2 regions of the Streptomyces sp. NBC_01571 genome follow, and region 2 is predicted to be linked to the other one. Evidence: predicted binding sites of a transcription regulator. Region 2 holds the regulator's gene; the other holds the start of a gene.
What was found. Region 2 encodes HspR, which represses chaperone genes until heat shock. Its sites were predicted from a motif close to TTGAGNNNNNNNNNCTCAA; they were not measured.
Positions count from the first base shown of each region.

Region 1: lon (endopeptidase La) is a predicted target of HspR. The motif match lies at 2,905-2,923, and genes of this name have one in related genera.

Region 1 is NZ_JAPEPZ010000001.1:6,754,832-6,770,596, reverse strand. Features, by position in the region: gene OHB41_RS30650 (lysozyme) at 1-383, shown strand, start outside; gene lon (endopeptidase La) at 459-2,882, opposite strand; gene OHB41_RS30640 (rhomboid-like protein) at 3,136-4,014, opposite strand; gene OHB41_RS30635 (spermidine synthase family protein) at 4,376-5,053, shown strand; gene OHB41_RS30630 (response regulator transcription factor) at 5,167-5,904, shown strand; gene OHB41_RS30625 (HAMP domain-containing sensor histidine kinase) at 5,945-7,045, shown strand; gene OHB41_RS30620 (multifunctional oxoglutarate decarboxylase/oxoglutarate dehydrogenase thiamine pyrophosphate-binding subunit/dihydrolipoyllysine-residue succinyltransferase subunit) at 7,328-11,131, shown strand; gene OHB41_RS30615 (DUF6104 family protein) at 11,239-11,424, shown strand; gene OHB41_RS30610 (DUF4097 family beta strand repeat-containing protein) at 12,047-12,955, shown strand; gene OHB41_RS30605 (PadR family transcriptional regulator) at 12,957-14,045, shown strand; gene OHB41_RS30600 (Clp protease N-terminal domain-containing protein) at 14,131-14,697, opposite strand; gene OHB41_RS30595 (helix-turn-helix domain-containing protein) at 14,697-14,906, opposite strand; gene OHB41_RS30590 (zinc-binding dehydrogenase) at 15,041-15,765, opposite strand, start outside.
Region 2 is NZ_JAPEPZ010000001.1:5,587,355-5,603,119, forward strand. Features, by position in the region: gene OHB41_RS25175 (hypothetical protein) at 1-1, shown strand, start outside; gene OHB41_RS25180 (Yip1 family protein) at 841-1,869, opposite strand; gene OHB41_RS25185 (FG-GAP and VCBS repeat-containing protein) at 2,187-3,692, opposite strand; gene OHB41_RS25190 ((Fe-S)-binding protein) at 3,981-6,263, opposite strand; gene OHB41_RS25195 (MraY family glycosyltransferase) at 6,497-7,516, shown strand; gene dnaK (molecular chaperone DnaK) at 7,612-9,453, shown strand; gene grpE (nucleotide exchange factor GrpE) at 9,450-10,112, shown strand; gene dnaJ (molecular chaperone DnaJ) at 10,146-11,333, shown strand; gene OHB41_RS25215 (heat shock protein transcriptional repressor HspR) at 11,338-11,784, shown strand; gene OHB41_RS25220 (substrate-binding domain-containing protein) at 12,556-13,683, shown strand; gene OHB41_RS25225 (hypothetical protein) at 13,797-14,327, shown strand; gene OHB41_RS25230 (helix-turn-helix transcriptional regulator) at 14,929-15,765, shown strand, end outside.

The sequences.
Region 1 (15,765 bases), 1.2 Mb from region 2:
GCGGCTGGTCCCGTGACGGCAGGACGCTGCCGGGCGTGCTCGACATCGAGTGGAACCCGTACGGCGCCGCCTGCTACGGCAAGACGCAGAGCGCGATGGTCAGCTGGATCAGCTCCTTCCTCGCCCAGTACAGGGCGCGCACGGGGCGGGACGCCGTGATCTACACGGCCACCAGCTGGTGGAGCGACTGCACCGGGAACTACGGCGGATTCGCCGCCGCCGACCCGCTGTGGATCGCCCGCTACGCCTCCGACCCCGGCACGCTTCCGGCCGGCTGGTCCCTCTACACGATGTGGCAGTACACGTCGTCGGGACCGACGGTCGGTGACCACGACAGGTTCAACGGCGCGCTCGACCGGGTGCAGGCGCTCGCCAACGGGTGACCGCCGGGACAGGGGAAGGCCCGGGCTCCCTCACGGGCCCGGGCCTTACCCGTCCGGACGTACCGGCGGCGTCCGTCACGCCGCCACCGACACCTCCGGGGTCGCACCGCTGGTCGCCGGGGTCAGCGCCAGCTCCAGCACCTGCCGGACGTCCGTGACGGCGTGGACGTCGAGCTTCTCCAGGACCTCGGCGGGGACGTCGTCCAGGTCGGGCTCGTTGCGCTTCGGGATCACGACCGTCGTCACCCCGGCCCGGTGGGCGGCCAGCAGCTTCTGCTTGACGCCGCCGATCGGCAGCACCCGGCCGGTCAGCGAGACCTCGCCGGTCATCGCCACGTCCGTACGGACCGGCCGTCCGCTGAGCAGCGAGGCGAGGGCGGTCGTCATGGTGACGCCCGCGCTCGGACCGTCCTTGGGAACGGCGCCCGCCGGGAAGTGGATGTGCACGCCCCGGTCCTTCAGGTCGCCGACCGGCAGTTCCAGCTCGGCTCCGTGCGACCGCAGGAAGCTCAGCGCGATCTGCGCCGACTCCTTCATCACGTCACCCAGCTGACCGGTCAGGGTCAGACCCGCCGCGCCCGTCTCCGGGTCGGCGAGCGACGCCTCCACGTAGAGGACGTCACCGCCCGCGCCCGTGACCGCCAGACCGGTGGCGACACCGGGCACCGCGGTACGGCGCTCGGCCGGGTCCTGGGCCGACTCGGGCACGTGGTGCGGCCGTCCGAGGAGCCCGCGCAGGTCGGCGTCGGTCACCGTGAACGGCAGTTCCCGCTCGCCGAGTTCGTGCTGTGCCGCGATCTTGCGGAGCAGCCGGGCGACGGCCCGCTCCAGGTTGCGGACGCCCGCTTCCCGGGTGTACTCCCCGGCGAGCTTGCGCAGCGCGCTCTCGTCGAGCGTGACCTCGTCCTTCGCCAGACCCGCCCGCTCCAGCTGCCGCTGCAGCAGGTGGTCACGGGCGATGACCACCTTCTCGTCCTCGGTGTACCCGTCGAGCCTGACCAGCTCCATACGGTCGAGCAGGGCCTCCGGGATGGCTTCGAGCACGTTGGCCGTCGCCAGGAACACCACGTCGCTGAGGTCGAGCTCGACCTCCAGGTAGTGGTCCCGGAAGGTGTGGTTCTGCGCGGGGTCGAGGACCTCCAGCAGGGCCGCGGCCGGGTCGCCCCGGAAGTCGGAACCCACCTTGTCGATCTCGTCCAGCAGGACCACCGGGTTCATGGACCCGGCCTCCTTGATGGCGCGGACGATGCGGCCGGGCAGGGCGCCGACGTACGTACGACGGTGGCCGCGGATCTCGGCCTCGTCCCGGACGCCGCCCAGGGCGACCCGGACGAACTTCCGGCCCATGGCGTGCGCGACGGACTCGCCGAGCGAGGTCTTGCCGACGCCGGGCGGTCCGACCAGCGCGAGCACGGCACCGCCGCGCCGCCCGCCGACCACACCGAGCCCGCGCTCGGAACGCCGCTTGCGCACGGCGAGGTACTCGGTGATGCGTTCCTTCACGTCGTCGAGTCCGGCGTGCTCGGCGTCCAGAACGGCCTTGGCGCCCTGGATGTCGTACGCACCGCTGTCGTCGGTCCGCTCGTTCCACGGCAGCTCCAGCACCGTGTCGAGCCAGGTCCGGATCCAGGAGCCCTCGGGCGACTGGTCACTGGACCGCTCCAGCTTGTCGACCTCCTTGAGCGCGGCCTCGCGGACCTTCTCGGGGAGGTCGGCGGCCTCGACGCGGGTCCGGTAGTCGTCGGACTCCTCGCCCTCCTTGGCGTCGCCGTTCAGCTCGCGCAGCTCCTTGCGGACGGCCTCCAGCTGGCGCCGCAGCAGGAACTCGCGCTGCTGCTTGTCGACGCCCTCCTGGACGTCCTTGGCGATGGACTCGGCCACGTCCTGCTCGGCGAGGTGCTCGCGCAGCTGCTCGGTGGCGAGCTTCAGCCGGGCCACCGGGTCGGCGGTCTCCAGCAGCGTGACCTTCTGCTCGGTGCTCAGGAACGGGGAGTAACCGGAGTTGTCGGCGAGCGCGGACACGTCGTCGATGGCCTGTACGCGGTCCACGACCTGCCAGGCGGCGCGCTTGCGCAGCCAGCTGGTGGCGAGGGCCTTGTACTCCTTGACCAGTTCGGTGACGTGGCCGGGCAGCGGGTCGGGCACGGTCTCGTCGACCTGGGTGCCCTCGACCCACAGGGCGGCACCGGGACCGGTCGTGCCGGCACCGATCTTCACGCGTCCACGGCCGCGGATCAGCGCGCCCGGGTCGCCGTCGGCCAGTCGGCCGACCTGCTCGACGGTGCCGAGCACACCGGTGCTCGGGTACGCCCCGTCGATGCGTGGCACCAGCAGGACCCGCGGCTTGCCGGGCTCCGACCGCGCGGCGGCCTGGGCCGCCTCCACCGCGGCGCGCACATCGGCGTCGTTCAGGTCCAGCGGAACCACCATCCCGGGCAGCACGACCTCGTCGTCGAGCGGCAGCACGGGCAGGGTGAGCGATGTGGACGTCGAAGCCATGATCTTCCCTTCGGCAGTCAAGTTGAGCTACACCGACTCAATGCATGTGAGTCCCCGATTGTTCCCCGGGGCTTGTTCGCTCTGAGCGATCACTCGGCCACCCCTCGGGACGACGGGCATCCGCGCAGGTCAGCGTCGTCTTCGAGGTGTCGACGGGTCCGCCGGGACTGCACCCGGCCGGGGTCTACCGCAAGAACCACCTCATGAGGCGCCCTGTTCCCGCGCGGGGCATCCCCCTGGGGGGACGGCGACCCTAGGCGGCGACAGTGCCGGAGGTCTGGACCGGCCGGACGGCGGGGTCGCCCGCGCCTCGGCCTCCGCCCCCGCCGGCGCCGGCCCGGTGCCTGCGCCGTACCAGCGGCCAGGTCGAGACCCCGACCGCCAGCGACAGCAGGTGTCCCCAGTCGGTCATCGGGTCCCTGAACGCGATCAGGTCGCCGATCAGCACCCCCGCGAAGCCGATCAGCACCGGCCAGCGCAGCCATGGCGTCAGCAGCCCGGCGAGGGCACCGACGCTCGCGGCGACACCGAAGCTGATGCCGTAGTCGAGACGGTGCAGGGAACTGCCGGGAAGGTGTCCCGCCAGTACCGAGAGACCGACGGGCACCTCGGTGGCCAGCGTGGCCACGACGTGACCGAGCAGGAAGACACCCGCCGCCCGCAGCCCCCCTATGCGCCGTTCCAGCGCGGTCAGTACGAGCACGAACCCGGCCGCGTACATCGACGCGATGCCGCCCGCGATCCACAGCGCGCTGGCCAGCAGCACGAGCACCGGATGGCGCACGAGATGCGCCACGTCCGTACTGGAACCCTGCTGCAGCGCGTGGACGAGAGAGGGTGCGGCGTGGTCGGCGGTCACCGAGACGACGGCGAGGACGGCCGCGTATCCGAAGGTGAAGGGCGTGCCGGTGGGGGTGGGGAGCAGTCGCCAGGGCCGTAGCGCGCGCGTCCGGGCTAGGGCATGGGCACGGGGGTGGGTGCGGGAGGCGGACGGGCGGGGCGCGGATGGGTCCGTGACCGCGTCGCCGCGCTGTCGCGGCATGCCGTCCAGCACGGACGTGCCCGCTTCCGGGTTCTCGGGCGTGACGTCGGACGGGGAGGCCGTGGCCGCCGCGGTCGTGCTCCGGTCCAAGGTGGAGGGCTCCTTCCGTCGCCACCCAGCCTTGGGTGTCCCGCGCGTCACTGTCTATGACCGACGCCACCCGCGGGGCGATTCACAGCAACCCCACAGCCGGGAACGGCGACCGCACGAGCGGCCGAGGCCGTCGCCATACGCAGGGCCGCATGTATGGCCGTATGCATGGCCGTATGTATGAAGGACAGCCGGGCGGCACCGGCTGTCGCCGGGCGGACCCCGCGTGGCGTGCGCCCGGACAGCCAGGCACCCGGGCACCCGGGGCGTCAGCGTGGGCGGCGCACCCGAGGATCGATCACGCCGCGCGGCCGAGGATCTCCCCCTCCGCACGTCCGCGGGCACTGCCAGGATGGGAGCCATGACGGCTCCGTACGACACCCCCGTAGTCATCGACCGCAGGGAAGGCCCGTACGGCGAGGTCGTGTTGCGGCGCCACGGCGCACTGCTGCAGATCATCGCCAACGGGTGCTTCCTGATGGACACCTCGGACGGCCGCTCGGAGCGGCTCCTCGTCGACGCCGCGTACGACGCCCTCGACGGGCGCCCGGAGCCGGACGTGCTGATCGGCGGGCTCGGCGTCGGGTTCTCGCTCGCCCACGCGGCGGCGGACCGGCGCTGGGGGCGCATCACCGTCGTCGAGCGCGAGCGGGCCATCGTCGACTGGCACCGTGACGGTCCGCTGGCCCGGCTCTCCGCGCGGGCGTTGGCCGACCCGCGCACCGAGATCGTGCAGGCCGATCTGTCCGCTCACCTCCGTGAGACATCCGCCACGTACGACGCGCTCTGCCTGGACATCGACAACGGCCCCGACTGGACCGTCACGGAGGACAACCACAGCCTGTACGGACCGTCCGGACTCGCGGACTGCGCGCGGGTGTTGAGACCCGGCGGGGTGCTCGCCGTGTGGTCGGCCCAGCCCTCTCCCAAATTTGAAGGAAGCTTGCGGAATGCCGGATTCCGACGGGTGCGTACCGAAGAGATCCCGGTTGCCCGGGGCGTTCCGGACGTCGTCCACCTCGCGACAGGGCCTGGATAGCCGAGCGCAGCCGACTGCCCTTACGCTGCTCCCCTGGCGCGGATCATTCAAGCGTCAAGCGCAGTCATGGGATCACCCCACGGATTCCGGAAAGCACACATCAGGGGCGGGCGATGGAGCAGACCCACACATCCCACAACGGCACGGCGGCGACGCCGGGCGCTCAGCGCCGGGTGCTGGTGGTCGAGGACGACCCGACGATCGTCGACGCCATCGCGGCCCGTCTGCGAGCCGAAGGGTTCCTCGTGCAAACCGCGGGCGACGGACCGGCCGCCGTCGACACCGCGGAGGCCTGGCAGCCGGACCTGCTGATCCTCGACATCATGCTGCCCGGCTTCGACGGCCTGGAGGTGTGCCGACGGGTCCAGGCCCAGCGTCCGGTACCGGTGCTGATGCTCACCGCGCGCGACGACGAGACCGACATGCTGGTCGGTCTCGGCGTGGGCGCCGACGACTACATGACGAAGCCGTTCTCGATGCGGGAGCTGGCCGCGCGCGTGCACGTCCTGCTGCGCCGGGTCGAGCGGGCCGTGGTGGCGGCCTCGACGCCGCGCAGCGGCATCCTGCGCCTCGGCGAGCTGGAGATCGACCACGCTCAGCGCCGGGTGCGGGTGCGTTCGGAGGACGTGCACCTCACCCCCACCGAGTTCGACCTGCTGGTCTGCCTCGCCAACACGCCGCGCGCGGTACTCTCCCGCGAGCAGTTGCTGGCCGAGGTCTGGGACTGGGCGGACGCCTCGGGAACCCGGACCGTGGACAGCCACATCAAGGCGCTGCGCCGGAAGATCGGCGCCGAGCGGATCCGCACCGTGCACGGTGTGGGCTATGCGCTGGAGACCCCGACTCCCTGAGCGGGGCCCGCGCGAGGACCTGTCTGAGGGGGCTGATCTCATGAGCGGACCGGGAGAGCGCGGGAACGCCGGGCCCTGGGGCTCCGTGCGCCCCTTCTCGATCAAGACGAAGCTGGGCACGCTGGTCGTGGTCTCGGTCTTCATCACCACCGGTCTGCTGATGATCGCGGTGCGCACCGAGACGGAACTGCGCTTCATCACGGTCTTCTCGATGATCGCCACCCTCCTGATAACGCAGTTCGTGGCGCATTCGCTCACCGCGCCGCTGGACGAGATGAACACGGTCGCCCGGTCCATCTCGCACGGCGACTACACGCGCCGGGTCAGCGACAGCCGCCGCGACGAGCTGGGCGACCTGGCCCAGACGATCAACCTCATGGCCGACGAGCTGGAGGCCCAGGACCGCCAGCGCAAGGAACTCGTGGCGAATGTCTCGCACGAGCTGCGCACCCCCATCGCGGCCCTGCGCGCGGTCCTGGAGAACGTCGTGGACGGCGTCTCCGCCGCCGACCCCGAGACGATGCGTACGGCCCTGAAGCAGACGGAGCGGCTGGGCCGGCTGGTCGAGACGCTGCTGGACCTCTCCCGGCTGGACAACGGCGTCGTACCGCTGCGGAAGCGGCGTTTCGAGGTGTGGCCGTACCTGTCGGGCGTACTGAAGGAGGCCAACATGGTCGCCTCCGCGCGCGGGGGACTCGCCTCGGGCTCCGGCAGCCACACCCGTACCGACGTCCACCTGCACCTCGACGTCTCCCCGCCGGAACTGACCGCGCACGCCGACCCGGAGCGGATCCACCAGGTCGTCGCCAATCTCATCGACAACGCGGTCAAGCACAGCCCGCCGCACGGCCGGGTCACCGTCAAGGCCCGCCGGGGCGACCTCCCCGAGTCGCTGGCCCTGGAGGTCCTGGACGAGGGCCCCGGTATTCCGCAGTCGGAGTGGCACCGCGTCTTCGAGCGGTTCAACCGCGGCGGGGTGCCGTCGCCGCACGGGCCCGGCAGCGACGGCGGTACGGGCCTGGGGCTCGCCATCGCCCGCTGGGCGGTCGATCTGCACGGCGGCCGGATCGGCGTGGCCGAATCCCAGCGGGGCTGCCGGATCCAGGTCACCCTTCCGGGCCTCCCCTCTCTGCCAAGTTGACGTAAAGTTCGAACCGGAGCCACAAGATCCATCCGTGTCCGGCGCTCGTGGACACGTGTGATCAGGCAGAGGGCTGCGTGAGTCGTGCCGCGACCCCGGATCGACGTACCCATTCCGGTCCGGAACCTCGCTTGTTTCCCGCCATTTCCCTCACCGAAACACGCTTTCCGATGTGACTTGCGCGACGTTGGACGGGCCCGGCCTGACCTTCCCGTCCAGGGAGGCGTAGCCTTTATTTCCGCTGTCCATCACCTTGTGAAGCGGAAGAGGGCGGTTGCCGCCGTGTCGCCACAGTCCCCCAGTAACTCGAGCATCTCGACCGAAGACCAAGCCGGGAAGAACCCCGCGGCTGCGTTCGGTCCCAATGAGTGGCTCGTCGACGAGATCTATCAGCAGTACCTCCAGGACCCGAATTCTGTAGACCGAGCCTGGTGGGACTTCTTCGCCGACTACAAGCCAGGGGCTCCGGCCGCCTCGGCTCCGGCGGGTACTGCGGCCGCGGGGGCCGCAGGGACCACCACGACGGCTGTGTCCGCGCCTGCCGCGCCGGCAGCCCCTGCGGCGCCCCAGGCACCGGCCCAGGCCGCTCCGGCGGCTCCTGCGGCCCCGGCGCCCGCTCCGGCCGCCGCGCCGAAGCCCGCCGCCGCGGCCCCGGCTCCCGCGAAGGCCGCTCCGGCCGCCGCGAAGCCGCCGGCCGCGCCCGCGACCGAGGCCCCTGCCGGTCCCGAGTTCGTGACGCTGCGCGGCCCCGCCGCCGCGGTCGCGAAGAACATGAACGCCTCGATCGAGGTGCCCACGGCCACGTCCGTGCGCGCGGTCCCGGTGAAGCTGCTCTTCGACAACCGCATCGTCATCAACAACCACCTGAAGCGCGCCCGGGGCGGGAAGATCTCCTTCACCCACCTCATCGGCTACGCGATGGTGCAGGCCATCAAGGCCATGCCGTCCATGAACCACTCCTTCGCGGAGAAGGACGGCAAGCCGACCCTGGTCAAGCCGGAGCACGTCAACTTCGGTCTCGCCATCGACCTGGTGAAGCCGAACGGTGACCGCCAGCTCGTCGTCGCCGGCATCAAGAAGGCCGAGACGCTGAACTTCTTCGAGTTCTGGCAGGCCTACGAGGACATCGTCCGCCGCGCCCGCGACGGCAAGCTGACGATGGACGACTTCACCGGCGTCACGGTCTCCCTGACCAACCCCGGCGGCCTCGGCACCGTCCACTCGGTCCCCCGCCTGATGCCCGGCCAGTCGGTCATCATGGGCGTCGGCTCCATGGACTACCCGGCGGAGTTCCAGGGCACCTCCCAGGACACCCTGAACAAGCTCGGCATCTCGAAGGTCATGACGCTCACGTCGACCTACGACCACCGGGTGATCCAGGGCGCCGCCTCCGGCGAGTTCCTCCGCATCGTCGCCAACCTCCTCCTCGGCGAGAACGGCTTCTTCGACGAGATCTTCGAGGCGCTGCGCATCCCCTACGAGCCGGTCCGCTGGCTCAAGGACATCGACGCCAGCCACGACGACGACGTCACCAAGGCCGCCCGCGTCTTCGAGCTGATCCACTCCTACCGGGTCCGCGGCCACGTCATGGCCGACACCGACCCGCTGGAGTACCGCCAGCGCAAGCACCCCGACCTCGACATCACCGAGCACGGCCTCACCCTGTGGGACCTGGAGCGCGAGTTCGCGGTCGGCGGCTTCTCCGGCAAGTCGATGATGAAGCTGCGCGACATCCTCGGCGTGCTGCGCGACTCGTACTGCCGCACCACCGGCATCGAGTTCATGCACATCCAGGACCCGAAGCAGCGCAAGTGGATCCAGGACCGTGTCGAGCGCCCGCACTCCAAGCCGGAGCGCGAGGAGCAGCTGCGCATCCTGCGCCGGCTGAACGCGGCCGAGGCCTTCGAGACCTTCCTGCAGACGAAGTACGTCGGCCAGAAGCGCTTCTCCCTGGAGGGCGGCGAGTCCGTCATCCCGCTCCTCGACGCCGTCATCGACAGCGCCGCGGAGTCCCGCCTGGACGAGGTCGTCATCGGCATGGCCCACCGCGGCCGGCTGAACGTCCTCGCCAACATCGTCGGCAAGTCGTACGCGCAGATCTTCCGCGAGTTCGAGGGCAACCTCGACCCGAAGTCGATGCACGGCTCCGGCGACGTGAAGTACCACCTGGGCGCCCAGGGCACCTTCACCGGCCTGGACGGCGAGCAGATCAAGGTCTCGCTGGCCGCGAACCCCTCCCACCTGGAGACGGTCGACCCGGTCATCGAGGGCATCGCCCGCGCCAAGCAGGACATCATCAACAAGGGCGGCACGGACTTCACGGTCCTGCCGGTCGCCCTGCACGGTGACGCGGCCTTCGCGGGCCAGGGTGTCGTCGCCGAGACGCTCAACATGTCGCAGCTGCGCGGCTACCGCACCGGCGGCACGGTGCACATCGTCATCAACAACCAGGTCGGCTTCACGGCCGCCCCGGAGTCGTCGCGCTCCTCCATGTACGCCACCGACGTGGCCCGCATGATCGAGGCGCCGATCTTCCACGTGAACGGCGACGACCCCGAGGCCGTCGTCCGCGTCGCTCGCCTGGCCTTCGAGTTCCGCCAGGCGTTCAACAAGGACGTCGTCATCGACCTCATCTGCTACCGCCGCCGCGGGCACAACGAGTCCGACAACCCGGCGTTCACGCAGCCGCTGATGTACGACCTGATCGACAAGAAGCGCTCGGTGCGCAAGCTCTACACCGAGTCCCTGATCGGCCGCGGCGACATCACCCTCGAAGAGGCCGAGCAGGCGCTGCAGGACTTCCAGGGCCAGCTGGAGAAGGTCTTCACCGAGGTCCGCGAGGCCGTCTCGCAGGGAGCGGAGGTGCAGATCTCGGACCCGCAGGCGCAGTTCCCGGTCGCCGTGCAGACCGCGGTCTCCCAGGAGGTCGTCAAGCGGATCGCCGAGTCCCAGGTCAACATCCCCGACAACGTCACCGTCCACCCGCGTCTGCTGCCGCAGCTGCAGCGCCGGGCGGCGATGATCGAGGACGGCACGATCGACTGGGGCATGGGCGAGACCCTCGCCATCGGCTCCCTCCTCCTGGAGGGCACCCCGGTCCGGCTGTCGGGCCAGGACTCCCGCCGCGGCACCTTCGGCCAGCGCCACGCGGTCCTGATCGACCGGGTCACGGGCGAGGACTTCACCCCGCTCCAGTACCTCTCCGACGACCAGGCCCGCTACAACGTCTACGACTCGCTGCTCTCCGAGTACGCGGTCATGGGCTTCGAGTACGGCTACTCGCTGGCCCGCCCGGACGCCCTCGTGATGTGGGAGGCGCAGTTCGGCGACTTCGTCAACGGCGCGCAGACGGTCGTGGACGAGTACATCTCGGCCGCCGAGCAGAAGTGGGGCCAGACGTCCGGCGTCACCCTGCTCCTGCCGCACGGCTACGAGGGCCAGGGCCCGGACCACTCCTCGGCCCGCATCGAGCGCTTCCTCCAGCTGTGTGCCCAGAACAACATGACGGTCGCCCAGCCGACGCTCCCGTCGAACTACTTCCACCTCCTGCGGTGGCAGGTGCACAACCCGCACCACAAGCCGCTGGTGGTCTTCACCCCGAAGTCGATGCTGCGCCTCAAGGCCGCCGCCTCGAAGGCGGAGGAGTTCACCACGGGCGCCTTCCGTCCGGTCATCGGCGACGACTCGGTCGAGGCCGCGGCGGTCCGCAGGGTCGTGTTCTGCGCCGGCAAGCTGTACTACGACCTCGAGGCCGAGCGGCAGAAGCGCGGCGTCACGGACACGGCGATCATCCGCATCGAGCGCCTGTACCCCCTCGCGGGTGCGGAGCTCCAGGCGGAGATCGCCAAGTACCCGAACGCCGAGAAGTACCTGTGGGCCCAGGAGGAGCCGGCGAACCAGGGCGCGTGGCCCTTCATCGCCCTCAACCTGATCGACCACCTCGACCTGGCCGTCGGCGCCGACATCCCGGGCGCCGAGCGGCTGCGCCGCATCTCCCGCCCGGCCGGGTCTTCCCCGGCCGTGGGCTCGGCGAAGCGGCACCAGGCCGAGCAGGAGCAGCTGGTGCGTGAGGTGTTCGAGGCCTAGGTCTCGGACCCGGCGTCCCGTACGTCGTCGCGGGCCCGGCTCCCTCTCGGGGGCCGGGCCCGCGGCATCTCCCTTCCCTTTCCCTTTCACCGACCGGAGCACCGCCCATGTACTTCACCGACCGTGGCATCGAGGAGCTGGAGAAGCGGCGCGGCGAGGAGGAGGTCACCTTCGAGTGGCTCGCCGAGCAGCTGCGCACGTTCGTCGACCTCAACCCGGACTTCGAGGTACCGGTGGAGCGGCTGGCGACGTGGCTGGCACGGCTGGACGACGAGGACGAGGACGACGAGTAGATCCCGTCGCGTCCGGCCGTGCGTGACGGCCTCCTTCCCGCCCTTCGGTCGAGGGCGCGCCGCGGGTCGTACGTGATCCCGAGCGCGTCGTCGGCGACCCCGTCACGAGAGTCCGGCCGCGGTCCCGCGGCGGCGCGTGCCCCCAGCCCTCAGTAGGCGAAGCCCACGGCGAGGACCGTGGGGCATCCGGCCGAGGCCCACCCGGCCGATGCCCACCCGGCCGTGGCCCATCCGGCCGTGGCCCATCCGGCCGACACCCTGTGACGGATTCGGCGGCGTACGGCCAGGGCCCGCCCTCGGGACCTGCCGCTCCGCTCGGCGTCCACCGGGTGACCCCGCATCTCCGCGTCCCCGCACCTCCGCGCCCGCATACCCGCTGTCGCATTCCCGCGGTCGCGCCCCGCGGCGCTTCACCATGCCCCGCGCTCCCCTCGCCACTCCCCCTGTCCCACCGTGTCTCCGCGTCTCCCCGCATCCCGCGTCCCCCGCATCCCGCATCTCACCGAAACAGGTGTCTTGACTTTCCGTATCCGCGATATATCGTGAATGACGGAAGACGCGATATGGCGCGTCGATTCCGTGTCCGAGCCCGTCCGGGACCGGTCGTCTGGAGGTCTGCACCATGTCCGAGTGGTCCGTCGCAGAGCCGGGGAAGCTCACCTTCGACGACCCCGTGACGGCGCTGCACGTGCGCGTCGTCAACGGAACAGTGAACGTCGTGGGCACCGACGAGGGTTCCGCGAGGCTCCAGGTCTCCCAGCTGGAGGGGCCCCCGCTTCAGGTGACCCAGCGGGACGGCACGCTCACCGTGGCGTACGAGGACCTGCCCTGGAAGGGCTTCCTCAAGTGGCTCGACAGCAAGGGCTGGCGCCGCAGCGCGGTGGTCTCGCTCGCCGTCCCGGCGGGCACGCATGTCGAGGTGGGCGTGGTCGGCGCCGCCGCCGTGGTCTCCGGCGTGGAGGGCCGGGTGGAGGTCAAGGGCGTCACCGGCGACACGACACTCGTACGCCTCTCCGGCCCCGTCCGGGTGGACACCGTCTCCGGCAGCCTGGAGGCCCAGGCCGTCACGGGCGACCTCCGCTTCAACTCCGTCTCCGGCGACCTGACCGTGGTCGAGGCCTCGGGCTCCTCCGTGCGTGCCGACTCGGTGAGCGGTTCGATGATCGTCGACCTCGACCCCACGGGCACCCCCACCGACGTGCGCCTGACGAACGTCTCGGGCGAGATCGCCATCCGTCTCCCGCACCCGGCGGACGCCGACGTGGAGGCAAACACCGCGAGCGGCACCGTCTCCAGCGCCTTCGAGGACCTCCGGGTGACCGGCCAGTGGGGCGCCAAGAAGATCACCGGCCGGCTGGGCGCGGGCAACGGCAAGCTGAGGGCGGTGACCGCCTCCGGCTCCATCGCCCTGCTCCGCAGGCCACCGGCGGAGGACGAGCCGCGCGAGCCGGACCTGTCACCGTCCGCGCACGCGAAGGACAGCTCGCCCGACGACTCCACGGACGGCCCGACCGACAAGAAGGTGCTCTGAGATGCCTCCCGTCTTCGCCCACGGCCGTCTGCGCCTCTACCTGCTGAAGCTGCTGGACGAGGCCCCGCGACACGGATACGAGGTGATCCGCCTCCTGGAGGAGCGCTTCCAGGGGCTGTACGCGCCCTCGGCGGGCACCGTCTATCCGCGGCTCTCCAAGCTGGAGGCCGAGGGACTGGTCACCCACACCACCGAGGGCGGCCGCAAGGTGTACGCGATCACCGACGCGGGCCGCGCCGAACTGGCCGACCGCAGCGGCGAACTGGCCGATCTGGAGCTGGAGATCCGCGAGTCGGTCGCGGAGCTCGCCGCGGAGATCCGCGCCGACGTGCGGGGCGCCGCGGGCGATCTGCGCCGCGAGATGCGGGCGGCGGCCACGGAAGCCCGGCGCGGCAACGGCCACGCCGGCGACGCCACGGAGCATGAAGGCCCCGCGGGCGGCTTCGGGGACTTCGGGGACCACCGCGACAAGGAGTCGTGGCGGGTCGCGAAGGAGGAGATGCGGCGCGTCAAGCAGGAGTGGAAGGAGCAGGCCCGGCGCGCGAAGGACGAGAGCCGGCGGGCCCGCGACGAGGCCCAGCGGGCCCGCCGCCAGGCCAAGGAGGCACAGGAGAGGGTCCGCGCGCAGGCCCAGGAAGAGATGCAGCGCATGGCCAAGCGGGTCCAGGACCAGGTCCAGGACCACTTCGCGCGTGGGGACTGGCCGACGGGGGTCCGCGAGGGCCTCACCGAACTCGCCAAGGAGTTCGGTGACTTCGGCAAGACCTTCGGGGGTGAGTTCGGCAAGTCCTTCGGAAAGGACACCGGCCGCCCGAGCACGGCGGAATCCGGCTCGGCGCGCGCTCCGGAACCCGACTACTCGGCCACCCCGGACGACTTCCCGGCCGGCTACGAACCCTCCTGGGCCCACGAGAGCTCCACCGGCGACCCCGCCCGCGACCTCGACCGCCTCCTCGACCGGTTCCGCGACGACATCCGCGACGCGGCCCGGGACCACGGGGTGACGGAGGACCAGCTCCTCGCGACCCGCCGTCACCTGTCGGCGGCGGCGGCACACATCGCGGCCGCGTTGCGGACACCGAAGAGCTGACCGGCGGTGGCGCCCGGGGATCTCCCGGACAGTCCGGGATGCCCGAGTTCCGGCCGGGGGACCACGGAGGTCCCCCGCAGCCGCCTCAGCCCGCCTTGGCCTCCCCGCCGCCGTAGAGCACACGGGTCACCGTCTCGTACGTGACCCCGTGATCGGCGAGCACCTCCGCGAGCACACCGGGCCGGACGGTCAGGGCCATCAGCAGATGCTCGTCACCGATGTGCCGGTCCTGGCGGGCGAGCGCCAGGCGAAGCGACTGCGTCAGCGTCTCCTTGGCCCCGTGGGTGAACGGCCGGCGTCCGGACCGCCGGCCGGCTCCGCCCCGCTTCCCCGTCTCCAACGCCCCGACCCCATGGGCCTCTTCCACCCGGGAGACGATCTCCGAGACGTCGATGCCGAGCCCGGACAGCGCCTCCGTCTCGGCGCGGGAGAGCCCACCCCGTCGACGCGTCTCGGCAAGCGCCCGTTCCACCGAGCCGCGGCGTTCGGCCGCGCCGAGCGAAGCGAGCGCGAACGAGCCGCGGCTGCCCTCCCGGTCCAGCAGGGCGAGGAGCATGTGCTCCTCGTCCACCGCCTCGGCTCCCGCCCGCTCGGAGTACCCCACCGCGCCCTCGACCACGGCCCGGGCATCCTTCGTGAAACGCTCGAACATCACTGCCTCCCGTACTTCTTGTGCACGGCCTGCCTGCTCACTCCGAGTTCCGCGGCGATCTCCTGCCACGACCAGCCCTGATGGCGCGCGCTGCGCACCTGTACCGCCTCCAGCTGCTCCAGCAGCCTCCGCAGCGCGGAGACCGCCCGCAGCCCGATCCGCGGATCGCGGTCACCCGCACGCTCGGCGAGATCCGTTGCTTCGGTCATGACGTCAACCTACATTGACAGACGCCTTCCGTCAATCAAAGTTGACACCCGTATGCGGAACGGCGGACCCGGAGACTCCCGGGCCCGCCGCGGCCACCACGTTCCTGCACCCGGTCCACCCGGCCGGGTGGACCTCAGCCCACCGTGAGAACGATCTTCCCGAACTGATCACCCGCCGCGATCCGCTCGAACCCCTCCCGGGCCCGATCGAGCGGCAGCACCTCGTCGATGACGGGCCGCACCCCGGTGGCGGCACAGAAGGACAGCAGATCCTCCAGCTCGTCCCTGGTGCCCATCGTGGAGCCGACGACCTTGAGCTCCAGGAAGAAGATCCGGGTCAGCTCGGCGTGCGCGGGACGGTCCCCGCTCGTCGCGCCCGAGATCACCAGCGTGCCGCCGGGCCGCAGCGACTTGATGCTGTGCGACCACGTGGCCGCGCCCACCGTCTCGATGACGGCGTCCACCCGCTGCGGCAGCCGCGCGCCGGACTCCAGCGCCTCCACGGCCCCGAGTTCGACGGCCCGCTTGCGCCTGGCCTCGTCACGGCTCGTCGCGAAGACCCTCAGCCCGGCGGCCTTACCGAGCACGATCGCGGCGGTCGCGACACCCCCGCCGGCCCCCTGCACGAGGACCGAGTCGCCCGGCCGCACCCCGGCGTTGGTGAAGAGCATGCGGTACGCCGTCAGCCACGCCGTCGGCAGGCAGGCGGCCTCCTCGAACGAGAGCTCCTTGGGCTTCGGGAGGACGTTCCACGCCGGAACCGCGACCTGCTCGGCGAAGGTTCCCTGGTAGCGCTCGGTGAGGATCGACCGGGGCTCCTCGGGGCCGACCCCGTGCCCCGTCTGCCCGATGACGGAGT
Region 2 (15,765 bases):
AATTTCAAAGGCCGGAGGTCGGGTGGATTAGGTCGCCCGACCTCCGGACTTTCACGTGCGCGCCATGCCGTGGGCGCGAGGCGCTGCCGGGAGGGCGTCGCAGGCGCCCGGATTCCGGGCGCTCAAGCTTACGGTGCGCCCGATCCGGCGGCGACGCCCCCGTCACCTCAGCTCTGGTTACAGTTGATGTTCTGAGTGCCGGCGGTGTTGCCCCGGCCGACCTGACCGCCGGATAAAAGGCCTGAAGGTTGAAGAGTCGTGTGATGCCCAGAAACGAGAGGAGACCCTCGGCGTTCGAGGTCCGGGCGCCACCATTGTTGTTGTTATTGTTGTTGTTCGGGCCGCCGCAGTTGTTGTTATAGTTGTGGCTTTTTTTCGTACCCCCACCATTGTTCGTGGTGTCCGGAGTTCCGATGAGGGTGGCGCCCTGTCGACCGACCTCATCGGGTAAGGGATGTGGAGAAGTGACGCGTTACCGAGAACCGGGAGGGCCCCCGTGGCCTGGGCGCCGCAGACGCTGAGGAGAACCGTCGTCGCCGCAGCGCTGATCGTGACAATCCGAGCTTCACTCGACCAACCGTTCATCGTCCCCGCTGCCGAATCCTGAGTCTCGACGGACAGGAGGGCGACGGCAGGCGTTGAACGATTACCGGGCACGCTTGGGGAGCCGCCCTTTCCTCCGACAGCCCCGGAGCCGCACGGGGCCTGCCGGGCCGCGACGACGTCCGTCACGATGTCGACGCCTCGAAGGAAGTGAGAAAGGGGCCCCTCCCGTGCCGTCTGGCGTGGGAGGGGCCCCTTTCTCGTGCGTGGCGCGCCGCGCCCGCCGTAAGCCGTCCGTCAGAACGTGCCCAGCTTGATGATCGACAGGATCGCGATCAGCTGGATCGCCGACGCGGCCAGGGCCTTCGGCCAAGGGAGGTCGTGGGACCTGCTGACCATGAGGGTGAGCAGGGCGCCCGCCGCCACCCACGTCACCCAGCCGAGGAGCTGGACGAAGGACGCGTCGCCGCCGAAGAACATGGCGACGATCAGGCGCGGGGCGTCCGTGATGGACATGATCAGCATGGAGAGGCCGACCGTCGGCTGCCAGGCACCGTCGCCACCGAGCTGTCGGGCCAGGGTGTGGGTGACCACGCCCAGGATGAACGTGCTGATGACGATCGCCACGGCCGTCGTCAGGACGATCGGGACGGCGTTGGAGAGCGTGGCGTTGATGACGTCCTCGCGCGCGCCGTCGAAGCCGAAGACCGCCAGCAGGCCGTAGAGGAACGTCACGATCAGGGCCGGGGCCCACATCGTGTAGTCGCGCATCTGCAGGAAGGTCTGTTTGGGGCTGGTGACGATGCCCCTCAGCAGGTCCTTCCAGTGCAGGCGGGGGCCCACGGGCGGGGCCGCGGCCTGGCCCGCGCGGTAGGTCTCGCCCTGGCTGTACGGGTCCTCGCCGACCGAGAAGGCCTGCGTGTGGCCGGGGCTGTTCGCCGCGTACGGGTCCGGGCCCTGCTGCGGGTGCCCGTCGCCGAAGTACTCAGGCTCACCACCACCGGGGCCGCCGGCCTGGGGCCAGCCGCCCTGCTGTCCGCCGCCCTGCTGTCCACGGCCGTAGGGCTGCTGCCCGCCGCCGTAGGGCTGACCCCCGTACGGCTGCTGCCGCGAGGGCGCGGGCGGGTAGCCGTACGGCTCCCGGCCTCCCTGCGGGGCCTGCTGCCCGTACGACGGTTGGTGTTGTTGCGGTCGCGCTTGCGGGGCCCGGTTGTCCCGGCCGCGCCCGATCCTGAATCCAGCCACGTAATCGAACGTACCTGGTCCCGCACAGTGACGTGCCGGGCCTGGGGCCACGGGGCGGCCTTTGGGTCCGAGCTGTGACATCCCGTAGGGGATCGCACAAGAGCCGAATGGGGGTTTTCTGGGGGGTGTACCGGGGCCCAGTGAGGGATGTTCGGCGGGCCGGAAGAGGCGGCGCGGAGGCCGGGCCCGCGTGTGCGGGCCCGGCCTGGGACGCGTGAACGGTGCGTGCGGTGCGTTGGGTGCCCTCCGCATGGGCCGTTCGAGTCACGCAAGCCTCGCGGCTCGGGCCCCGCAGGGCTCACGGGCCAGGCCGCGCGAGCCGTACGGAGCCATGCGTGCGGAGTCATGTCGGACGAGCAGCCGTACGACCGGCCCACGCGCCCACCGCCGAAGCGGACTCAGTCCGCGAAATTGGAGCCGAAGGCCGGGGCACCCGTGGTCGAGACGCCCGCGTCGGCCGGCCAGACGGAGCGCGAGCCGGTCGTGGTGATCTTCGTTCCGTTGGAGGGCAGGTAGGTGACCGTGCCGTCGCCGGCGTTCTCGTACGAGCCCACCAGGAGGTCGGCCCTGCCGTCGCCGGTCACGTCGTCGAGCTTCACGTCCAGGCCGAAGAGGTCGCCCTTCTCGTCGTTGCCCGGGACACCAGCGGTGCTCTGCGTGAAGGCCTGCGCGCCGGACGAGGTGTTGACGCCGTGCGCGGAGCCGTACAGGACGGTGACCATGCCGGCGTCCGCGTGGCCGTCGATGTCCTCGTACGCGGTGCTGACGACGAGGTCCTGGTAACCGTCGTGGTTGACGTCGCCGAGGTCCAGCTCGTAGCCGAAGCTGTCGTTCTTCTCCGCGGTGCCGGGCACGCTGCCGGTGTTCTGGCTGATCCCGGTGGTCGAGGCAGGACCGGCCGCGGAGCCGTAGGTGATGTTCACCTTCCCGCCGTACGCGGAGTCCGGCGGGGTCGTGCCGTCGCTGAGCTTGGTGTTGTCCCAGGGCGCGCCGCTGACGATGTCGCCGAAGCCGTCGCCGTTGATGTCGCCGATGGCCGTGATGATGCCGGTCTTCAGGGTCTTCGCGGCGGAGACGTTCAGGCCGTTCGCCGTGCCGGGCACGTAGTAGTTCGTGTTCCAGCCGTAGTCGGTCTTGGTCTCGAAGCCGTCGACCACCAGGTCGGTGCGGCCGTCTCCGTTGATGTCACCGGCCGTGAGGTTCATCGGGCCCTGGGCGCCGCCGCCGGACTGGATCGGGGGCTTGATCGTGGTCCGGGCGAGGCCGGCCGCGCCGTTGGAGGTGATGCCGCCTTTGTAGACGTAGATCGTGCTGGACGTGTTTCCGACGGCCAGGTCCGCCTTGCCGTCGCCGTCGAAGTCGCCCGCGGCCAGGTTCTTGCCCCACAGGTCGTGCGAGGAGGAGGCCGGGTCGGCGAGGGCCACACCCTTGCCGGTGAGGCCGCTCGGGGAGCCCCAGAGGACGGAGAGGCCACCGGCGTCGACGTCGGTGCCGAACTTCTCGTGCGGGGAGGACACGGCGAGGTCGTCGTATCCGTCGCCGTTGAAGTCGGCGTACGCCGTCTCCGCGCCGAAGGCGTCCCCGGCCTCGGCGGTACCGGGGACCCCGGCGGTGTTCTGGCTGATCGTGGAGCGCTTGGCGGCCGACACACCGGTGGCGGTGCCGTAGAGGGCGACGACCTGGCCGGCGGCCTTGTGGCCGCTCACGTAGGCGCCCTGGGCGGAGAAGGCGACGTCGCCGATGCCGTCGCCGTTGAAGTCGGCCACCGGGACGACCGTGGAGTCGGCGGCCGTGGCCGTCGCGGCCGAGAGCGTGAGCAGACCGCCGGTCAGGGCGGCGGCGGTCGCTGTCGCGAGGGCGAGCTGCAGGGCGCGTGGGCGGTGGTGCGGGTGCTGCTTGTGCATGCGGGGTTCTCCTGCGGCATGCGGGAATGCCTGGCGGGCACTCCCAGTCAATGGGGTGCGGACGATTCACGTTCGCCGGGAGTTGTCCCGGCGTTCATGGCAGGTCGGCGAACAGGAGACCCACGGGCAGGCATGAGGGTTGTACGTGAGTTCGGATTTCTTGCGGGAGGCGTGAGGCCCCCGGGCCAGGAGTTCATCGCCGGGAACCCGGACGCGGAGAGCCGGGGGAACGCGAAACGCCGGAGGCGCTGTCACCAGCTCCTCCGGCGTTCGTGGGACTGCCCCGGTCTACTTCACCGGTTCGGGCTCCGGCTCGCTCTCCGCCTCCGCGGCCCCCGCCGGATCGACCGGCGTCCGGACGGAGTCGAGCAGCAGCTGCGCGACGTCGACGACCTGGACGGACTCCTTGGCCTTGCCGTCGTTCTTCTTGCCGTTGACCGAGTCGGTCAGCATGACGAGGCAGAACGGGCAGGCGGTGGAGACGATGTCGGGGTTGAGGGAGAGCGCCTCGTCGACCCGCTCGTTGTTGATGCGCTTGCCGATCCGCTCCTCCATCCACATCCGCGCACCACCGGCACCGCAGCAGAAGCCGCGCTCCTTGTGGCGGTGCATCTCCTGCTGGCGCAGGCCCGGGACGGCGGACATGATCTCGCGCGGCGGCGTGTAGATCTTGTTGTGACGGCCCAGGTAGCAGGGGTCGTGGTAGGTGATCAGACCCTCGACCGGGGTGACCGGGAGCAGCTTGCCCTCGTCGATGAGGTGCTGGAGCAGCTGGGTGTGGTGGATGACCTCGTAGTCGCCGCCGAGCTGCGGGTACTCGTTGCCGATCGTGTTGAGGCAGTGCGGGCAGGTGGCGACGATCTTCTTCGCCGACTTCGGCTTCTTCGACTCGGGCGTGGTGTTGCCCTCGTCGTCCGTCTCCTCGCCGAACGCCATGTTCAGCGCGGCCACGTTCTCCATGCCGAGTTCCTGGAACAGGGGCTCGTTGCCGAGGCGCCGGGCGGAGTCACCGGTGCACTTCTCGTCGCCGCCCATGATCGCGAACTTGACGCCCGCCATGTGGAGCAGCTCCGCGAAGGCCTTGGTGGTCTTCTTGGCGCGGTCTTCCAGGGCGCCGGCGCAGCCGACCCAGTACAGGTACTCGACCTCGGTGAGGTCCTCGATGTCGCGGCCGACGACGGGGATCTCGAAGTCGACCTCCTTGGTCCACTCCAGCCGCTGCTTCTTGGCCAGGCCCCAGGGGTTGCCCTTCTTCTCCAGGTTCTTGAGCATCGTGCCCGCCTCGGACGGGAACGCGCTCTCGATCATCACCTGGTAGCGGCGCATGTCGACGATGTGGTCGATGTGCTCGATGTCGACGGGGCACTGCTCGACGCAGGCGCCGCAGGTCGTGCAGGACCACAGCACGTCGGGGTCGATGACGCCGTTCTCCTCGACGGTGCCGATGAGGGGCCGTTCGGCCTCCGCCAGCGCCGCGGCGGGCACGTCCGCGAGGGCCTCGGGAGAGGCCTTCTCGTTGCCCTCCATGTCCTTGCCGCCGCCGGCGAGCAGGTAGGGGGCCTTCGCGTGCGCGTGATCCCGGAGGGACATGATCAGCAGCTTGGGCGAGAGCGGCTTGCCCGTGTTCCAGGCAGGGCACTGCGACTGGCAGCGGCCGCACTCGGTGCAGGTGGAGAAGTCCAGCAGGCCCTTCCAGGAGAACTGCTCGACCTGGGAGACGCCGAAGACGTCGTCCTCACCGGGGTCGGTGAAGTCGATGTCCTTGCCGCCGGAGGTCATCGGGAGCAGGCCGCCGAGCGCGGTCGCGCCGTCCGCGTTCCGCTTGAACCAGATGTTCGGGAAGGCGAGGAAGCGGTGCCAGGCGACACCCATGTTGGTGTTGAGGCCGACCGTGATCGCCCACCCCATGGTGACGCCGAGCTTGATCATCGCGGTCAGGTAGACCAGGTTCTGCAGGGTGCCGAGGCTCAGGCCCTTGAAGGCGGCGACCAGGGGGTACGACGCCCAGTACGCGGCCTCGTAGTGGTGGACGCCGTGGAGCGCGCCCTCCAGACCGCGCAGGGTCATGATGGCGAGGCCGATGACGAGGATGACGGCCTCGACGAAGTAGGCCTGGCCGGTCTTGGAGCCCGCGAAGCGCGACTTGCGGCCCGGCTTCGACGGCCGGTTCAGCTGCCGGATCGCGATCAGTACGAGGATGCCGAGCGTCGTGAACAGCGCGATGAACTCGGTGTACAGCTCGTACGGCAGCCAGCCGCCGAGGACGGGCAGCGTCCAGTCGGCCTTGAACAGCTGACCGTAGGCCGTGACGATCGTCAGGCCGAGGGTCAGGAAGCCGACGGCGACGAACCAGTGCGCGACGCCGACGATCCCCCACCGGTTCATCCGGGTGTGGCCGACGAACTCCTTGGCCAGCGTGATGCTGCGGGCCTTCCAGGCGTCGGTCCGGGAACCGGCCGGTACGGGCTGGCCGAGCTTGATGAACCGGTAGATCTGCGCGACGGCTCGGGCGATGAGCGCAACGCCGACCACGGTCAGGGTCAGCGACACAATGATCGCGGCGAGTTGCATTGGGGGCTCCTCGGGCCTGCGAGGTGGGGCTTTGTGTGATTACTAAGCGGTAACTTATGCAGTCCGTCTGAGACTACCCACTTCTTGCGCCGCACTGTAGCCAGCGGTGCGGTGATCTGCGTCGCTGAGGGTTGCCTGACGGGGGTGTCCCTTCCCGGGGTCGCGAGGTCGACACGTAAACCCGATCGTCCTATCTGCGGCACATTTCAGACATTCAACCCTAAGTTGGCGCTGTGTTGTACGGAATCGCCGCCGCCCTCGCCGCCCTGTTCCTCGCCGCCCTGCTCTCCGCACTGCTGCGGACGCTCGCTCTGCGCCTCGGCGCGGTCGAGCGGCGGCAGGGACGGCTGGTGGCGCTGCTCGGCGGTCCGGCGGTGATCGTGGCGACGGCGTTCGTCGCCGGGGCCGGTGACTGGACGGACGTGGCCCCGCTCGGCCCCGCGGCCGGGCGGCTGCTGGTCGCCGGGGTGGGGGTCGGTGCCCTCGGGCTCGTCGCCGACCTGAGGCCCGTACCGCTCGCGGTGCGGGGGGCCGTCGTGACCGCCGCCGCCGCGCTGACCGTGCCGTTCGACGAACTCGGACTGCCCGTGGGAGTCGTGGCCGTCGGGTGGATCGTCCTCATCGCGCACGCCTTCACCTCGCTCGATCACGCCGATGGAGTGATGGGGACGGTCGCCGTGGTCACCGCGTTCGCTCTGAGCGGGTCCGCGGCCGCGGAGGTCATGGACGGGCTGGCGACGCTGCTGAGCGTGCTGGCCGCCGCGCTGACCGGATTCCTGATGCACGGCTGGCCGCCGGCCCGGATCGTGCCGGGGCGCTGTGGCGGCCTGTTCGCCGGGTTCGTGCTGGCCTCGGCCGCGGTACTGGTGCATGCCGGCCGGGAGACCGGGTCGAGCGTGGGGGCCGTGTTCGCGCTGACGGTGGTGGCGACCGCGGACGCCGTGCTGGTGCTGGTGTCGCGGCGGCGGGCCGGGCGTCCGCTGCTGTGCGGCGCTGCCGACCATCTCGTCCACCGGCTGCGGCACCTCGGTGTCACGCCACAGGGTGCCGCGGTCCTCGCCGGCGTCACCGGCTTCGCGGGTGCACTCGTCGGCATGCTGATCGACTTGGGGTGGGTGGGGGCTGCGGCGGCCCTGTGGGTGGCCGGCGGCGCCGTCGTGGGGGTCGTGGTACTCCTTCGTGTCCCCGTGTATGGGACGAGTTTCCCGGGGAAACCGCAGGTCGGCGCCTACCTGCGCGTAAGGAACAGATAAGACTTGAGCCCCCTCGACTCAGCTCTGTTGACCGGAAGCTGGACGTCGTGCACACTTGAGTCCGTTCCACTCAAGTCATTGCTGGAGGAATTGAAATGGCACGTGCGGTCGGCATCGACCTGGGCACGACTAACTCCGTCGTCAGCGTTCTGGAGGGCGGCGAGCCCACCGTCATCACCAACGCCGAGGGTGCCAGGACCACGCCGTCCGTCGTCGCCTTCGCCAAGAACGGTGAGGTGCTCGTCGGCGAGGTCGCCAAGCGCCAGGCGGTCACGAACGTGGACCGGACCATCCGCTCGGTGAAGCGTCACATGGGTACGGACTGGAAGATCGAGCTCGACGGGAAGCACTTCAACCCGCAGCAGATGAGCGCCTTCATCCTGCAGAAGCTGAAGCGCGATGCCGAGGCCTACCTGGGTGAGAAGGTCACGGACGCGGTCATCACCGTTCCGGCGTACTTCAACGACTCCGAGCGTCAGGCGACGAAGGAGGCCGGCGAGATCGCGGGCCTGAACGTCCTGCGTATCGTCAACGAGCCCACGGCCGCCGCGCTCGCGTACGGCCTGGACAAGGACGACCAGACGATCCTCGTCTTCGACCTCGGTGGCGGCACCTTCGACGTGTCCCTCCTGGAGATCGGCGACGGCGTCGTCGAGGTGAAGGCCACGAACGGCGACAACCACCTCGGTGGTGACGACTGGGACCAGCGGGTCGTCGACTACCTGGTGCAGCAGTTCAAGTCCGGTCACGGCGTGGACCTCGCCAAGGACAAGATGGCCCTCCAGCGCCTCCGTGAGGCCGCGGAGAAGGCCAAGATCGAGCTGTCCTCGTCCACCGAGACCTCGATCAACCTGCCCTACATCACGGCCTCCGCCGAGGGCCCGCTGCACCTGGACGAGAAGCTCACGCGCGCCCAGTTCCAGCAGCTCACGGCCGACCTTCTGGAGCGCTGCAAGACGCCGTTCCACAACGTCATCAAGGACGCGGGCATCAACCTGTCCGAGATCGACCACGTCGTTCTCGTCGGTGGCTCCACCCGTATGCCGGCCGTCGCCGAGCTCGTCAAGGAGCTGACCGGCGGCAACGAGGCCAACAAGGGTGTCAACCCGGACGAGGTCGTCGCCATCGGCGCCGCCCTGCAGGCCGGTGTCCTCAAGGGTGAGGTCAAGGACGTCCTGCTCCTCGACGTGACCCCGCTGTCCCTCGGTATCGAGACCAAGGGCGGCATCATGACGAAGCTCATCGAGCGGAACACGACGATCCCGACCAAGCGGTCCGAGATCTTCACCACCGCCGAGGACAACCAGCCGTCCGTCCAGATCCAGGTCTACCAGGGCGAGCGCGAGATCGCGGCGTACAACAAGAAGCTCGGGATGTTCGAGCTGACCGGTCTGCCGCCGGCGCCCCGCGGCGTCCCGCAGATCGAGGTCGCCTTCGACATCGACGCCAACGGCATCATGCACGTGACCGCGAAGGACCTGGGCACGGGCAAGGAGCAGAAGATGACCGTCACCGGTGGCTCCTCGCTGCCGAAGGACGAGGTCAACCGGATGCGCGAAGAGGCCGAGAAGTACGCGGAGGAGGACCACGCCCGCCGCGAGGCCGCCGAGTCCCGCAACCAGGGCGAGCAGCTCGTCTACCAGACGGAGAAGTTCCTCAAGGACAACGAGGACAAGGTCCCCGGTGACGTCAAGACCGAGGTCGAGGCGTCCGTCGAGGAGCTGAAGGCCGCGCTCAAGGGCGAGGACACCGCCGAGATCCGTACGGCCACCGAGAAGGTCGCGGCCGTCTCTCAGAAGCTGGGCCAGGCCATGTACGCCGACGCCCAGGCCGCGCAGGCGGGCGCCGGCGCCGAGGGTGCCGAGCAGGCCAGGGCCGAGGACGACGTCGTGGACGCCGAGATCGTCGACGAGGACCGCAAGGACGGTGCCGCGTGACGGAGGAGACCCCGGGTTTCGAAGAGAAGCCTGACGTCCCCTCCGGCGCCACCCCTGACGACGCCGAGCCGAAGGACGCCCCCTCCGCGGAGGGGGCGTCCCCGGCCGGGGACGCATCAGCCGCAGCACAGACCGCCGGTCTGACGGCGCAGCTGGACCAGGTACGTACGGCGCTCGGCGAGCGAACCGCGGACCTCCAGCGGCTCCAGGCCGAGTACCAGAACTACCGGCGCCGGGTCGAGCGGGACCGGATCGCGGTCAAGGAGGTCGCCATCGCGAACCTTCTGACCGAGCTCCTGCCCGTCCTCGACGACATCGGCCGCGCGCGGGAACACGGTGAACTGGTCGGCGGTTTCAAGTCGGTGGCCGAGTCGCTGGAGACCGTCGCGGCGAAGATGGGGCTTCAGCAGTTCGGCAAGGAGGGCGAGCCCTTCGACCCGATGATCCACGAAGCCCTGATGCACTCGTACGCTCCGGACGTCACGGAGACCACGTGCGTGGCGATTCTGCAGCCCGGGTATCGCTTCGGCGAGCGCACCATCCGCCCCGCGCGGGTGGCGGTCGCCGAGCCCCAGCCGGGCGCGCAGTCCGTCAAGTCCGACGACACGACGGCTGAGGCGGCCGAGGACAAGGAGAGCGGTGGCCCGGACGAGGGCTGACGTTGACACGATGAGGAAGGAGGGACGTCGGGGATGAGCACCAAGGACTTCATCGAGAAGGACTACTACAAGGTCCTCGGCGTCCCCAAGGACGCCACCGAGGCCGAGATCAAGAAGGCGTACCGGAAGCTCGCCCGCGAGTTCCACCCGGACGCCAACAAGGGCAACGCCAAGGCCGAGGAGCGCTTCAAGGAGATCTCCGAGGCCAACGACATCCTCGGGGACGTCAAGAAGCGCAAGGAGTACGACGAGGCACGCGCCCTCTTCGGCAACGGCGGCTTCCGTCCGGGGCCCGGAGCGGGCGGCGGCAACTTCAACTTCGACCTGGGCGACCTCTTCGGAGGCGGCGCCCAGGGCGGCGCGGGCGGCGGGGCCGGCGGCTTCGGCGGCGGCATCGGTGACGTCTTCGGGGGCCTGTTCAACCGCGGCGGCGCGGGCACCGGCACCCGGACCCAGCCCCGGCGCGGCCAGGACATCGACACCGAGGTGACGCTGAGCTTCACCGAGGCGGTGGACGGCGCGACGGTCCCGCTGCGGATGACCTCCCAGGCGCCCTGCAAGGCCTGCTCCGGCACCGGCGACGCGAACGGCACACCCCGGGTGTGCCCGACGTGCGTCGGCACCGGCCAGGTGGCGCGGGGTTCGGGCGGCGGCTTCTCGCTCACCGACCCGTGCCCCGACTGCAAGGGCCGCGGGCTCATCGCGGAGCACCCCTGCGAGATCTGCCAGGGCAGCGGCCGCGCCAAGTCCTCGCGCACGATGCAGGTCCGCATCCCCGCCGGGGTCTCGGACAGCCAGCGCATCCGCCTGCGCGGCAAGGGCGCACCGGGCGAACGGGGCGGCCCGGCCGGCGACCTGTACGTCACGGTCCATGTGGACGCCCACCCGGTCTTCGGCCGCAAGGGCGACAACCTCACCGTCACCGTGCCCGTCACCTTCGCGGAGGCGGCACTCGGCGGCGAGGTGCGGGTACCGACCCTGGGCGGCCCCCCGGTCACCCTGAAACTGCCCCCGGGCACGCCCAACGGCCGTACGATGCGGGCCCGCGGCAAGGGCGCGGTCCGCAAGGACGGCACCCGCGGCGACCTCCTCGTCACCGTCGAGGTCGCGGTCCCCACGGACGTGTCGGGCAAGGCGCGTGACGCCCTGGAGGCGTATCGCGAGGCAACCGCGGACGAGGACCCGCGGGCGGAGCTGTTCCAGGCCGCGAAGGGAGCATGAGCAGATGGACGGCCGTCGTCGAAACCCCTATGAACTGACGGAGGAGACCCCCGTCTACGTCATCTCGGTGGCGGCCCAGCTCTCCGGCCTGCACCCGCAGACCCTGCGCCAGTACGACCGCCTCGGCCTGGTCTCCCCGGACCGCACACCCGGGCGCGGCCGGCGCTACTCGGCCCGCGACATCGAACTGCTGCGCACCGTCCAGCAGTTGTCGCAGGACGAGGGCATCAACCTGGCCGGCATCAAACGCATCATCGAGCTGGAGAACCAGGTCGCCGCGCTTCAGTCCCGTGTCGTGGAGCTGGAGTCGGCCCTGGACGGCGCGGCGGCGACCATGCGGCAGCGCGAGGCCGCCGTCCACGCCTCCTACCGGCGGGACCTGGTCCCGTACCAGGAGGTCCAGCAGACGAGCGCGCTGGTGGTGTGGCGGCCGAAGCGGTCGCCGGAGTAGTTCCCCGAGCGTCGAAGGGGCCGGGAGGTGGATCACCTCCCGGCCCCTTCGCGTGCGCCGGCTGCCGGAGACCGTGGGGCATCGGGCGAAGGGGCCTGCCGGGCGGGCGAGTTGTCCGCGCAGGCGCGGGCGAACCCGACGACGGCGGAACCGGCCGCTGCGGCGTGGCCGACGCGAAAGTGTGTTTGCCGTCGGGAACGGTGAGGGTGACGGACCGTCTCAGGGGACGGTGACGTTCTGCCAGGGACCGGTCCCGCGGACGCGGTCGGGAAGGGGGCCGAATCGGCCAAGTCCGCGCCCTGGACCTAACGGTCCGTTTTTCTTCGATGTGCCCCGGAAAACGACGTTCAGGTCGACTGCCGTTCGTGGGCGGCGAGACATAATCGGTCATTGCGGCCGGAGTTGTGCGATGTGCGCGACGGACGGGTCGGCGAGTGACGCAGATCACTTCGGCCCTGGTGCGGGCCGTTCCGTCGCGTCGGACCGGGCTCGCGCTCGCCCGTCCGGAGCTGCGGTGATACTCGGCCATCTTCAAGTCTCCAGGTCGGAGGCGTGGGTTGTCCGGTCCTCACGAGGTGTGTGGGAACGAAGTGCTCCGCAGGGCTTACGTGGAAGTGGAGGTACAGCCTCTTCCCATCGTGTTCACTTGGGGAACACAGAATGCTGTTGCCATCTCGTTAAGTGGTTACTCCTTGACGCTGAGGTGATCGCCGCGTTGGCTTTCAGCCACCTGGGTCGCAATGCAGCTACCTCGCCCGGAAGGCACCTGATGTGAACACTCGTAACACCCGGCTTCGTCGTACGGCCATAGCCCTGGCCTCGTCCGCGATCGCCGTCTCCCTCGCCGGCTGCGGGGTCGTCGACGGGATCGGCGGCAGCGACTCCAAGGCGAGCCCGACCAAGGGCGACGACATCAAGGTGGGTCTCCTTCTCCCCGAGAAGGCGAACACGCGTTACGAGAAGTTCGACTACCCGATCATCAATGAGCAGGTCAAAAAGCTGACCAACGGCAAGGGCGAGGTTATCCACCTCAACGCCGAGCAGAGCGCGAGCAAGCAGAACGCCCAGCTCCAGCAGTTGGTGGACGACAAGGTCGACGTCCTCCTCGTGGACGCGGTCGACTCCAAGGCCATCGCGAGCGGTGTGCGCAAGGCCAAGGCAGCGGGTATCCCCGTCATCGCCTACGACCGGCTGGCCGAGGGCCCGATCGACGCGTACATCTCCTTCGACAACGAGCTCGTCGGCGAGGTGCAGGGCAAGGAACTCCTGAAGGCCCTCGGCACCAACACCGCCACGAAGCAGATCGTGATGATGAACGGCGCGCCCACCGACCCGAACGCGGCGCAGTTCAAGGCGGGCGCCATGTCCGTGCTCGACGGCAAGGTCGAGATCGCCCAGAAGTACGACACCAAGGACTGGGACCCGGCCCAGGCCAAGTCCAACATGGAGAAGGCCATCTCGGCCATCGGCCTCAGCAACATCGCCGGCGTCTACTCCGCCAACGACGGCCTCGCGGGCGGGGTCATCGACGCGATGAAGACCATGGGTGTCAACAAGGTGCCGCCGGTCACGGGCCAGGACGCCGAGCTCGACGCGGTGCAGCGGATCCTCCTGGGTGAGCAGTACATGAGCGTCTACAAGTCGTACCCGCAGGAGGCCACCGCCGCCGCCGAGATGGCCGTGGCGAAGGTCCAGGGCCGCGGGATCGAGTTCGACGCGCTGACCCGGGACAAGGTCGACAGCCCCACGGCCCAGAAGATCCCGGCCCAGCTCGTGCCCGTGGTCGCCCTCACCAAGGACAACATCAAGGAAACGGTGCTCCAGGACAACATCTACCGCCTCAGCGAGATCTGCACGGCCAAGTACAAGTCGGCCTGTGCGGCGGCCGGCATCAAGTAGCCGTACCTGTCCTGCGACCTACGCGCGGGAGCCCCGGGCCGGGGCTCCCGCGCGTACGTCTTTCACGGCCCGGGTGAACCGTTCCGGGCCGGTCGGGGTCTCACCGGGAGACCGTGCTCGATGCGTTCGTACTGGAGGCGCCCGTGGCCATGATCGGCCTGTTCTGGATCACCGAGGAGAGCGTGTACGTGGGTGCCGAGCCCGCGGGGAACGGGCGCGGGGTACGGCTCACTCCCGAGGGCCTGGAGGCCGTGGGCACCGACCAGAAGGGCTTCTGGGCGTGGCGGGACGTGCGTGCGGTCACCGTGCACGACGCGCAGGTGCGCTCCAGTACCCGGTGGCTGGTGAACAGCGTGATGGACACGGTCCTCGACGTGGCGACGGGCGGCGGTGAGGCGCCGCCCGCGTTCGAACTCCACGTCCGCACGGACGAGGAGAAGGCCGAACTGACGGTGTACACGGCGGCCGTCGGGGGCTATGTGCAGTCCGAGTACGAACTGTCGCTTGACCTGTTGAACCGCTTCGTCGACGGCACGGCGGACGTGGCGCGGCTGTTGGAGTGGGGGAGCGTCGAGGGCGACGGTGTCACACCCTGGCGGGCAGCCCGGGAGGCGCTGCTCAGGAGCTGGGCCACGGCTGTCTGAGACGGGTCCCTCGCGGGCGGTGCCCCGGCGGGTGCGTTCCGTCCCACCGCGGGGGTGATCCGCGCCGAAGTCGCCGTCCCCGAGGGCCCGTTGAGGGCCTCCTGAGCGGAGAGGCGATCCGGCCCCGGGCGTGGCTGAGCGCGCCCCGCGTACGCGTTGCCACGGTTGCCTCCAGCGCGAGCCCCGTAACCGACCCACGGGCCCTCCAGGCCGTTCCTGACGCCTCGCTGGTGAGCTCCACCGTCACCTCCGGCGGACCGCCGGTCACCCCCGGGTGGGTGTCCTGGACCGGGGTCGCGTCGCGGTGGTCGCGGCCACGGCCGGGCACGGCGTCGGCCCCGGCGGCGCGGGGTGCAGCGGAGGCACCGTCATGTTGTTGCAGGGTGCCGTGCGGAGGTGGGGGAATTTCCGGACGTATACGGGCGAGAGGGGGCGCGCGGGGGGCGCGCCCGTGTTGCGATGGCGGTCGGGGCCGCGCATAGTTGCGCTGCGGAAGACGCGGGCCACGGGGTCCGCAGTGCGGAAGTGCTCCGCCGTGGACGGTGCGCAGCGTCGCATCACGGAGGTTGCTGGAGCCGGAGGTTGGAGCCAGGGGTGGGAGATGGCCGGGCACGGGGCGGACAGGCATCCGCACGGCGCTGACCGACTGTGCGACGCCGGGGACCGGGTGTACTCCCGGGCCGTGCGGCGCGGGCGGGTGCCGCGCGGTGACGCCGAGGCGGTGCCCTGCCTGGTCGAGTTGGCGCTGCTGCACCCGGACCCCGACGACATGGGGTGGCTGGTGCCGACCTCGCCGCAGGAGGTCATGACGCGGCTGATCCGGGGTGTGTACGAGGAGGTCAGCGCGAGCCAGGCGCGGGTGGGCGGCGCGGTGGCGGCGTTCGAGTGGTACGCCGGGCTCGGCGGGCGCGTGCAGGCGCAGACCGAGGGGGTGGCGATCCGCGTCCTGGACGGACTGCCCAGGATCCGGGCCGCGATGGACGAGGCGACCGAGGCGTGCACCAGCGAGGTGCTGACGGTGCAGCCGGGCGGCATCCGCCGCGAGGACGAGCTGTCGGAGGGCCTGCACCGGGCGCTGGAGATGCGACGGCGGGGTGTGCGGATGCGGGACCTGTACACGCATGTGGCGCGGCACGGCCAGGGCCTGCACAACTACATGGAGATGATGGGCGGCGCGGCGGAGGCCCGGACGCTCGACGAGGTGGTCGAGCGGCTCATCCTCTTCGACCGCAAGGTGGCGTTCATCCCGGCCAACGACGACCGCACGATCGCGCTGGAGCTGCGGCACCCGGCGCTGGTCGACTACCTGGTGACGGTCTTCGAGCGGCTGTGGCGGCTGGCGATCCCGCTCGCCGCCCCGCTCCCGGAGACCGGCATCGACGGCATCACCCATCGCGAGCGTTCGATCGCGGCGCTGCTCGCCGAGGGGCACCAGGAC